DNA from 2 places in the Mesorhizobium sp. P2_E9 genome. Region 1 is predicted to be linked to the other one. Evidence: riboswitches for the same ligand, from Rfam matches in the RefSeq annotation. Region 1 holds a riboswitch; the other holds the start of a gene.

Region 1 (4,715 bases):
CCAGGGTCTCCTGCGGGTCGACCGCCTCGCGCTTCTGATCGAGCGTGGCGATCTCCAGATTGGTGCCGAGCCGCACCGAGCCGGCGTCCGGCTTCATCTCGCCGGTCAGCATCTTCAACAGCGTGGTCTTGCCGGCGCCGTTCGGTCCGACGAGACCGACGCGGTCGCCGCGCTGGATGCGGGTCGAGAAGCCCTTGACCACGGTGAGATCGCCGAAGCTCTTTTCGATATTCTTCGCCTCGATCACCAGCTTGCCGGATTCGGCGGCGTCGCTCGCCACCATGGTCGCGTTGCCTTCGGCGCCGCGATGGCCGCGAAAGCGCTGGCGCATGGTCTGCAACTCGCCGAGGCGGCGCATATTGCGCTTGCGTCGCGCGGTCACGCCGTAGCGCAGCCAGTGCTCCTCGCGCACGATCTGGCGGCCGAGCTTGTGTTGCTCGCGCTCTTCTTCTTCCAGCACCAGATCGCGCCATTCCTCGAAATGGCCAAAACCCTTGTCCAGCCTGCGGGTCTGGCCGCGGTCGAGCCAGACGGTGGCACGCGATACGCGCTCGAGAAAGCGGCGGTCGTGCGAGATGACGATGAGCGCCGAGGAGGTGCGGATGAGTTCCTCTTCCAGCCATTCGATAACCGACAGATCGAGATGATTAGTCGGCTCATCAAGCAGCAGAATGTCCGGCTCCGGTGCCATGACACGGGCCAGCGCGGCACGCCTGGCCTCACCGCCCGATAGATCGCCCGGCCGCTCCTCGCCCGACAAGCCGAGATGCTCCATCAGATAGCTGGCGCGGTAGGGATCGTCGGCGGGTCCCAGCCCCGCCTCGACATAGGCGCGCACGGTGGCAAAACCCTCCATGTCGGGCATCTGCGGCAGATAGCGGATAGTCGCCGAAGGCTGGCGGAACACCTCGCCGTCCTGCGGCTCGATCAGGCCGGCGGCGATCTTGAGCAGCGTCGACTTGCCGGAGCCGTTGCGGCCGACCAGCGCGATCTTGTCGCCGGCCGAAGCCGTCAAGGCGGCGCCGTCAAGCAGCGGTGTGCCGCCGAAGGTCAGTTTTATCCCGTCGAGATTGAGAAGGGGCGGGGCCATGTCAGCTTTCAGGTAGTGGATACGGATGCGCGAGCAGCAGCGCGCGGCCGTGGCCGAGCACGATGTCGAGGCGGCCCCCGGTCTTGTCGAACTTGACCTCGTTGGAGATGGTCAGCGACGAGCCGAAGGCGACATCGACCTGGTTCAGCGGCCATTTCGCGCCGGTGACGGTCAGGCCGGCGAGCTCGGAAAAGCCGAGGATCGAAAACAGCGTGCCGTCGGCATAGTCGAAGCCGGCCTTTCCCAACAGCAAGGGCACACCTTCCTGGGCGCCGCTGGTCAGCAGCACCTTAGTCCCGGCCTCGGCCAGCCGCAGGGCGAGCGCCAGATGCAGGAAGGCGTGGTCGGCGCGCTTGCCGCCAAAAGCGCCTGCCAGCACCAGGCTGGTCGCGCCGCGCTCCAGTGCCGCCGCGATCGCCAATTCGCCGTCGGTCTTGTCTTTTCCCGCCGGAAAGGTCTGGCGGGGCACCGCGGCCAGGTCGGCAGGCAGATTGGCCGGCACGGAATCGAAATCGCCCACCCACAGCTCAGGCACAAGGCCGAGCAGCCGCGCATGGCCGATGCCGGCGTCGGCGGCGATGACGCGCGAGCCTTCGACCTGGTGGTCGAGCCGGGGCGTGCGGATGAGATCGCCGCCAAGCAGGATGGTGAATGTGCTCATATCTGGTGGCCTGTACCAGCCCGGCAGCGGAAACGGAAGGCCGGCAAACTGCCACTTGCGCGGTTCCTCGGCCGGGCCTATGTGTCGAGACGCTCTAACGGGGTGCCGGCTGCGATCTTCGCGGACCGGCTGAGAGGCAATCTCGCCAACCCGCTGAACCTGATCCGGTTTGTACCGGCGGAGGGATTAGACGTTTCGGACAGTCCGACGCCTCAATTCCTTTCAATTCGAACGAAGGAGGCGCCGATGCGCACGCTTTTATACTCTCTTGTCTCAGCTGTCTCAGCCATGGTTGTGGCGCTGTCCGGGCCGGCCTTGGCCAAGGACAAGCTCACCGTCTACACCTATGAGAGCTTCACCGCCGACTGGGGTCCAGGCCCGGTGGTGAAGAAGGAATTCGAGGCCGAATGCGGCTGCGATGTCGAGTTCGTCTCGGTCGCCGACGGTGTCGCCCTGCTCAACCGCGTCAAGCTCGAAGGCGCGTCGACCAAAGCCGATATCGTGCTCGGCCTCGACACCAATCTTACCGCCGATGCCAAGGCTAGCGGGTTGTTTGCCCCGCATGGCGCGGTAAGCGATATCAACGTACCGGGCGGCTGGAGCGACGACACTTTTGTTCCCTTCGACTACGGCTATTTCGCCGTCGTCTATGATACGCAGAAGCTGAAGACGCCGCCCAAGAGCCTGAAGGATCTGGTCGAAGGCAGTGCCGACGACAAGATCGTCATCCAGGATCCGCGCACCTCGACGCCCGGCCTCGGCCTGCTGTTGTGGGTGAAGTCGGTCTATGGCGACAAGGCGCCGGAAGCCTGGGCCAAGCTCAAGACAAAGGTGCTCACCGTGACGCCGGGCTGGAGCGAGGCCTATGGCCTGTTCACCAAGGGCGAGGCGCCGATGGTGCTGTCCTACACCACGTCGCCGGCCTATCACATGGTCGCGGAGAATACCGAGCGCTACCAGGCGGCGTCCCTCGAAGAAGGTGAGTACCTGCAGATCGAGGTCGCTGGCATCACCACCATGGGGGCCAAGAACCCGCTGGCGGAAAAATTCATCGCCTTCATGACGGGACCGAAATTCCAGGACGCCATCCCCGAGACCAACTGGATGTTCCCGGCGGGCAAGACCGACAAGCCGCTCAACCCGGCCTTCGACAAACTGGTCAAGCCGACCAAGACGCTGCTGTTCAGCCCCGAGGAGGTCGCCGCCAATCGCAAGACCTGGGTCGACGAATGGCTGGCGGTGATGAGCAAATAGGCAACGCGATGGCGCCGGCGCATCCCACGGATCATCGTGTCGGCGCCGGCATCATCGCGCTCGCCGCGATCACATTGCTGATCGGCGGCGCGTTTGCCGGACTGCTTGTCGAAGGCGCTCATGACCTCTCGGGCGCCTGGGCGGCCTTCGACCCCTATCTGCTGCGCGTCGTGCGCTTTACGCTCTGGCAGGCAATCCTTTCGACGCTGCTTTCGGTCGGCCCGGCCCTGTTCGTGGCGCGTGCCCTGTCGCGGCATCCGCGCTTCTTTGGCCGCGCCTTCATCCTGCAGCTCTTCGCTGTGCCGCTGGCGCTGCCGGCGATCGTCGCGGCGCTCGGCATCCTGGCGCTTTACGGCCGCGCCGGCTATTTCGCCGGCCTGTTCAGTGCCGTTGGCGGCCAGGGCTGGCCAGGCATTTACGGCCTGTCCGGCATTCTCGTCGCCCACATCTTCTTCAACCTGCCGCTCGCCACGCGGCTGTTCCTCGAGGCACTGCAGACCATTCCCGCCGACCAATGGCGGCTGGCGAGCCAGCTCGGCATGGGCGCGCGGCCGGCGTTCCGGCTGATCGAATGGCCGACGCTGCGTGCCGCCTTGCCCGGGGTCGCCGGGCTGGTCTTCATGCTCTGCATCACCTCCTTCACCATCGTCTTGACGCTTGGCGGCGGACCGGCCGCGACGACGTTGGAGGTCGGCATCTATCAGGCGCTGCGCTTCGATTTCGATCCGGCGCGGGCGGTGACGCTGACATTGCTGCAGATCGCCTTGACCTTCATCGTGGTGCTGGCGCTGACGCGGCTCGGCGCCAATGCAGTCGGCGATACCAACCTGCCGGTGGCGCCGCGCCGCTATCTCTCCGTCAACGGGACCGAAGCGTCGCTGAACGCCGCGCTCATCGTGCTGGCGTTGCTGTTCGTTGTCGGACCGATGGCAGCGACCGTGATCGCCGGGTTGGGTGCCGATCTCGGCCGGCTCGCCGGCGAAGCGACTGTCCGGCAGGCGACGCTGACCAGCGTCGTGCTGGCCTTCCTGTCTGCGTTGCTTTCGGTGATGCTGTCACTGGCGCTGACCATGGCCCGCCGGGCGTTGGCGCTGGGCCGCCGCGCCGGCCCGAGGACACTGCTTGAACATGTCACCGATACCGGCGCCGGCTTTGTCCTGGTCGTGCCGCCGATCGTCATCGGCGCCGGCTGGTTCCTCCTGTTGCGCCATGGCGTCGACGTCTTCGCCGTCGCCCCGGTCATGGTCGTCACCGTCAATGCGGTCATGGCGATGCCGTTCGCGCTGCGCGCCGTCCGCCCCGCCTATGATGCGGCGAGCGAACGCCACGAACGGCTCTGCGCGCAGCTCGGGATTTCCGGATGGGCGAGGCTGCTTCTGGTCGACTGGCCGTCGCTGCGACGCCCGCTCGCCACCGCTTTCGCCTTCGCCATGGCGCTGTCGCTTGGCGATCTCGGCGTCATCGCGCTGTTCGGCAGTGATTCCGTCCAGACCTTGCCCTACCTTCTCTTGGCGCGCATGGGCAGCTATCGCACCGAGGACGCCGCTGGCCTGGCGCTGTTGCTTGGCCTGGTCTGCCTCGCCTTGGTGCTGGCAGCGGATCGGCTTGGAAGAGGAATGGCCCGCAATGTCTGACAGGGCGACGGGCAGGAAGGGCGTTCCGGTGCGGCTGGACAAGGTCTCGTTCAGCTATGGCGAGGCATCGCTCACC
Region 2 (4,715 bases), on a different contig from region 1:
CAACCGTAGTTCCAAGTGCTTCGACACGCGGCAGATTGTCGGGAAAGGCCGGGCGAATGCCGACGCCGGTTTCGACGATGCACGCCTCGCCGAATGCCGGATGGAGCGCGCAGGCGGCGCTCAGAAGCTCCATCATCGAACGCGCCGTAACTGGGCCCTCGGATTGGCTTTCGATCATCGTCGCGCCAACCATGAACCGGTGGCCGGTGCGCGGCACCATGTAGAGCGGGAAGCGCGGATGAAGCAGCCGGACCGGGCGCGACAGCGAGACATCAGGCGTGCGCAGGAACAGCATCTCGCCGCGAACGCCACGCAGCCTGTCATTGGCTGCCGCCATTCCCGTGCAGTCGATCTGATGATCGAAACCGAAGACCTGACTGGCGTCGGCGCCAAAGTGGAATTCGACGCCTATCGCCGTCAGCCTGTCATGAAGTGCCACCATCGCCTGGCGCGGGTCGAGATGGGCCTCATCGGGGAAGAACAGTCCACGGCGAAAGCGGCCGGCAAGGTCGGTCTCCAACTGCGCGATTTCCTCCTCATTGACCCAACGATGACCCGAGGTGCGGCTTGCAAAACGGTCAAGCTCCCCGGCGTCCCGCGGTGCCGCAACGACCAGGGTTCCGGCTCGAGTCACCTGGCCCGGGAGCACCGCCTCCCACCAACCGGCGGCGTCGCGCCCGAGATCCAGCACCGGCTGCTCGGCGCTTTCACGCTCGCACCATGGCGCCAGCATGCCGCCGGCGAACCACGACGCATTGCCGCCGAGGGCATGTCTTGTCTCGGCGACTGCGACCGTCGCGCCGCGGGCGGCGAGTTCGAAGGCCGCGGTGAGGCCGGCGACGCCGGCCCCCTTTACCAGCATCCTCATGGTCGCTCGTGCGCCTCCGGCACGAGCGGTGCGCCGGTCTCGTCAGCTGGCATGTAGAGATCGCCGCCTTCACGGTATTTCGCCGCCATCGCCGCCATCCCCTCCTTCTGTGCTTCGGCGCGAATGTCGTGGGAGATGCGCATGGAGCAGAATTTCGGTCCGCACATCGAGCAGAAATGTGCCAGCTTGTGCGCCTCCTTGGGCAAGGTCTGGTCGTGGAAGGAACGCGCGGTTTCGGGGTCGAGCGACAGGTTGAACTGGTCCTCCCAGCGGAACTCGAAGCGCGCGCGCGAAAGGGCATCATCCCTGGCTTTCGCTGCCGGATGGCCCTTCGCCAGGTCCGCGGCATGGGCGGCGATCTTGTAGGTGATCACGCCGATCTTGACGTCGTTGCGATCGGGAAGGCCGAGATGCTCCTTCGGCGTCACGTAACAGAGCATGGCCGTGCCGAACCAGCCGATCATGGCGGCACCAATGCCTGAGGTGATGTGATCGTAACCCGGCGCGATGTCGGTCGTCAGCGGTCCAAGCGTATAGAACGGCGCTTCGCCGCAGACGGCGAGCTGCTTGTCCATGTTCTCCTTGATCTTGTGCATCGGCACGTGGCCGGGCCCCTCGATCATCACCTGGCAATCTTTCGCCCAGGCGATCTGCGTCAGCTCGCCGAGCGTTTCCAGCTCGGCGAATTGCGCCGCGTCGTTGGCATCGGCGATGGAGCCGGGACGAAGGCCGTCGCCGAGGGAAAAGGACACATCATAGGCACGGCAGATGTCGCAGATTTCCGCGAAATGCTCGTAAAGGAAGCTTTCCCGGTGATGGTGCAGGCACCATTTGGCCATGATAGAGCCGCCGCGCGAGACGATGCCAGTGACCCGGTCGACGGTCAGCGGGATGTAGTGCAGCCGCACGCCCGCATGGATGGTGAAATAGTCGACGCCCTGTTCGGCCTGCTCGATCAGCGTGTCGCGGTAGACCTCCCAGGTCAGATCCTCGGCGATGCCGCCGACCTTCTCGAGCGCCTGGTAAAGCGGCACCGTGCCGATCGGCACCGGCGCATTGCGCACGATCCAGTCGCGGATGTTGTGGATGTTGCGGCCGGTCGACAGGTCCATCACCGTATCGGCGCCCCAGCGGATCGCCCACACCATCTTTTCGACCTCTTCGGCCATCGACGAGGTGACCGCGGAGTTGCCGATATTGGCATTGATCTTGACCAGAAAATTGCGGCCGATGATCATCGGCTCGCTCTCGGGATGATTGATGTTGGCGGGAATGATTGCGCGTCCGCGCGCCACCTCGTCGCGGACGAATTCCGGCGTGACGAAGTCGGGAAGCGCCGCGCCGAAGGCTTCGCCGTCGCGTTGCAGCTTGCCGCGGACGATCTCGCGGCTGAGGTTCTCACGGATGGCGACGAACTCCATTTCGGGCGTGATGATGCCAGCGCGCGCATAGGCTAGCTGCGTGACCGCCTTGCCTGCCTTGGCCCTGAGCGGCCGGTTGCGAATGGGAAATTCCGGTGTCAGGCGCTCGCCCGTGACGAATCCATTGTCTTCCGGCCGGACATGGCGGCCGTCATAGGCCTCGACATCGCCGCGCGCCGTGATCCATTCGTGGCGAAGCCGTGCGAGGCCCTTGTCGATGCTGGTTTCGACAGTCGGGTCCGTATAGGCGCCGGACGGATCATAGACGATGACGGGCGGTTCGCCCGCCGTCGGATGGACGGAGATTTCGCGCATCGGCACCCTGATCTGCGGATGGAGGACGCCGGGCTTGTGGATTTTCCGCGAGGCGGGCAGTGGTCCCGTCGACACGGCGGGGGTGAGGGCATTCATCGTGAGGCTCCTTTGCTCGTGCATTGGAGACCCAGTTCTGTGCCGGAAGGATGAAAAGACGCTTCTGTTGACCTGCCGAAACAGGATCTCGGGCGTAAACTCCCGCAAAGCGCTTGCACCGTCCCTACGCCAGTATGAACTGGATCAGGTTCAACGGGTCACTGCGCCGCGAAAGCCAGCAGTATCTCAGCCCCTTGCCGGGACTCCCCTGGTGAATGCTCCGAATTGAACGGGCCGGCGCTGCTTTGTCAAGCGCCTTCGGCCTGAGGCGGCGATCGGCGACCAATCAAACCCAGCGGAAGCGCGTGCACGTATCGAGAGCAAGTCACGCCTGGAGGAGCGGCGATGCGCCAACGATAGGCGAGCCATCATGCGGGTTCGAAACCTTTTTCAGCACGGCATTTTCGCGCTTGCCGAACCGACGTTGCTATCGCCCAATTGGGTGAGATTGCTTTAGATGTCTGTCTCGCTCGTCATCGGCAATCCTTCCGCCTGGGCTAGACGCCCCGTTTGTTACCCCACAGCAGAACATGAAGCTGCGGCAGTACACGCGCCTCGAACCACCTGTCACGGGTCACCTTTTCGACCAGCCATTCCATGCGTTTCATCACACCGGCCATGTCGATGGACGCGTCTTCATTACCGGGACGCGGCGGCGTGTGATTGCCGGGCTGCAGATAGACGAGTAATTGCGGGTAGCGCGCCGCCGCGTCTTTGGCATAAGCATAGTCATCATCGTCGAAGACGACGAGCTTGAGCGCCATCCGCGGCTTATCCTGTGCCGCCTTTACGCAGGCGTCGAACGCGGCCCAATCTGTCGTCATTTCGCTTGAGGGCGGCTTGGGGCTGAGCACCAGCACGTCGAGATCCGCGAACCATTGGTTAGGCACCGAGCCTTGGGTTTCCAATGCAAAGCGGTAGCCCTCACCATGCCCGCGCTCGATCAACTGGCCAAGCGGCTGGATGGCCGGATTGCCGCCCGACAGCGACACCATCACGGGCTGACCGCCGGAAAGCGAAATGACCTTTTGCCAGACCGCATCGGTTGACATCATCTCCCAATCATGGCGGAAGCGACTTTCCACCGCATGCAGGCTGTCGCACCAGGAACAGCGATAATCGCACCCGCCCGTTCTTACGAACACCGTCGGCAAGCCAATCAGCATGCCTTCGCCCTGAATGGTCGGACCAAAAATCTCGCTCACGCGGATTCCGGACTGCAACGCGCAGGTCATGGCCGGTATTCCGCCCAGGTTTTCGGCGTCTCGCTCACCCGCACGGCGGAGGTTTGTGGTAACCGCACCTTGCACCAGTCGTAGAAGTGCCTGGCCAGACATTCCGCTGTGACACGGTCATGCCCCAGTACGTCGTTAAGATGCCGATGGTCGAACGTCCCATCGATGTAGTGCTTGAGCGCCGCCAGGTCGTGGTAGTCGCGCACAAAGCCATGTTCGTCCAGTTCTCCACCTGAAAGCTCCACTACGACGATGTAGTTGTGGCCGTGTAGACGCGCGCACTGATGATCTGGTGGCAAGGAGGTGAGCTGATGCGAGGCCGAGAAGTGGAACTCTTTGGTAATGCGGAACATCACGCGCTCCTTGTCTGGATAGCGTGCAGCCAGAAGTCTGCATCCTCATAATCTGTCGGGTCGGTGATGCCGGCCAGATCGAATGCTTCGCGCCGTTCGACGCATGTCCCACAGCGACCGCAGTGACGTGCACCGCCCTTGTAGCAGGACCACGTCGCCTCGAACGGTGTGGCGTACTTTGGCCCCTCGCTGACGATGTCGGCCTTCGACATATTCACATAGGGAGCGTAAAGGCGGATATCGGCGTAGCCTGCGAGCGCATGGTTCTGCATCGTCTGAAAGGCGTCGATAAAAGCGGGTCGGCAATCGGGATAGATGAAATGATCTCCGCCATGGACGGCAGTGGCCACCGCATCGGCCTTCTGCGCGGCGGCAACCCCGAAGGCGATAGCCAGCATGATGGCGTTCCTGTTCGGCACCACCGTGA

The links. Region 1 has a riboswitch for thiamine pyrophosphate ahead of thiB (thiamine ABC transporter substrate binding subunit). Riboswitches for the same ligand answer to the same signal wherever they lie in the genome.
Region 2: another riboswitch for thiamine pyrophosphate. It lies ahead of thiC (phosphomethylpyrimidine synthase ThiC); the one in region 1 lies ahead of thiB (thiamine ABC transporter substrate binding subunit).

Annotation. Positions count from the first base shown of each region.
Region 1 covers NZ_JBFUET010000016.1:111,692-116,406, forward strand. Annotated here, with positions in the region: gene AC1D05_RS26450 (ABC-F family ATP-binding cassette domain-containing protein) at 1-1,090, opposite strand, end outside; gene AC1D05_RS26455 (thiamine diphosphokinase) at 1,092-1,751, opposite strand; TPP riboswitch at 1,840-1,954, shown strand; gene thiB (thiamine ABC transporter substrate binding subunit) at 1,998-3,005, shown strand; gene thiP (thiamine/thiamine pyrophosphate ABC transporter permease) at 3,014-4,639, shown strand; gene thiQ (thiamine ABC transporter ATP-binding protein) at 4,632-4,715, shown strand, end outside.
Region 2 covers NZ_JBFUET010000014.1:79,150-83,864, reverse strand. Annotated here, with positions in the region: gene thiO (glycine oxidase ThiO) at 1-868, opposite strand, end outside; gene thiC (phosphomethylpyrimidine synthase ThiC) at 865-2,700, opposite strand; TPP riboswitch at 2,804-2,920, opposite strand; gene queE (7-carboxy-7-deazaguanine synthase QueE) at 3,198-3,935, opposite strand; gene queD (6-carboxytetrahydropterin synthase QueD) at 3,932-4,288, opposite strand; gene queC (7-cyano-7-deazaguanine synthase QueC) at 4,288-4,715, opposite strand, start outside.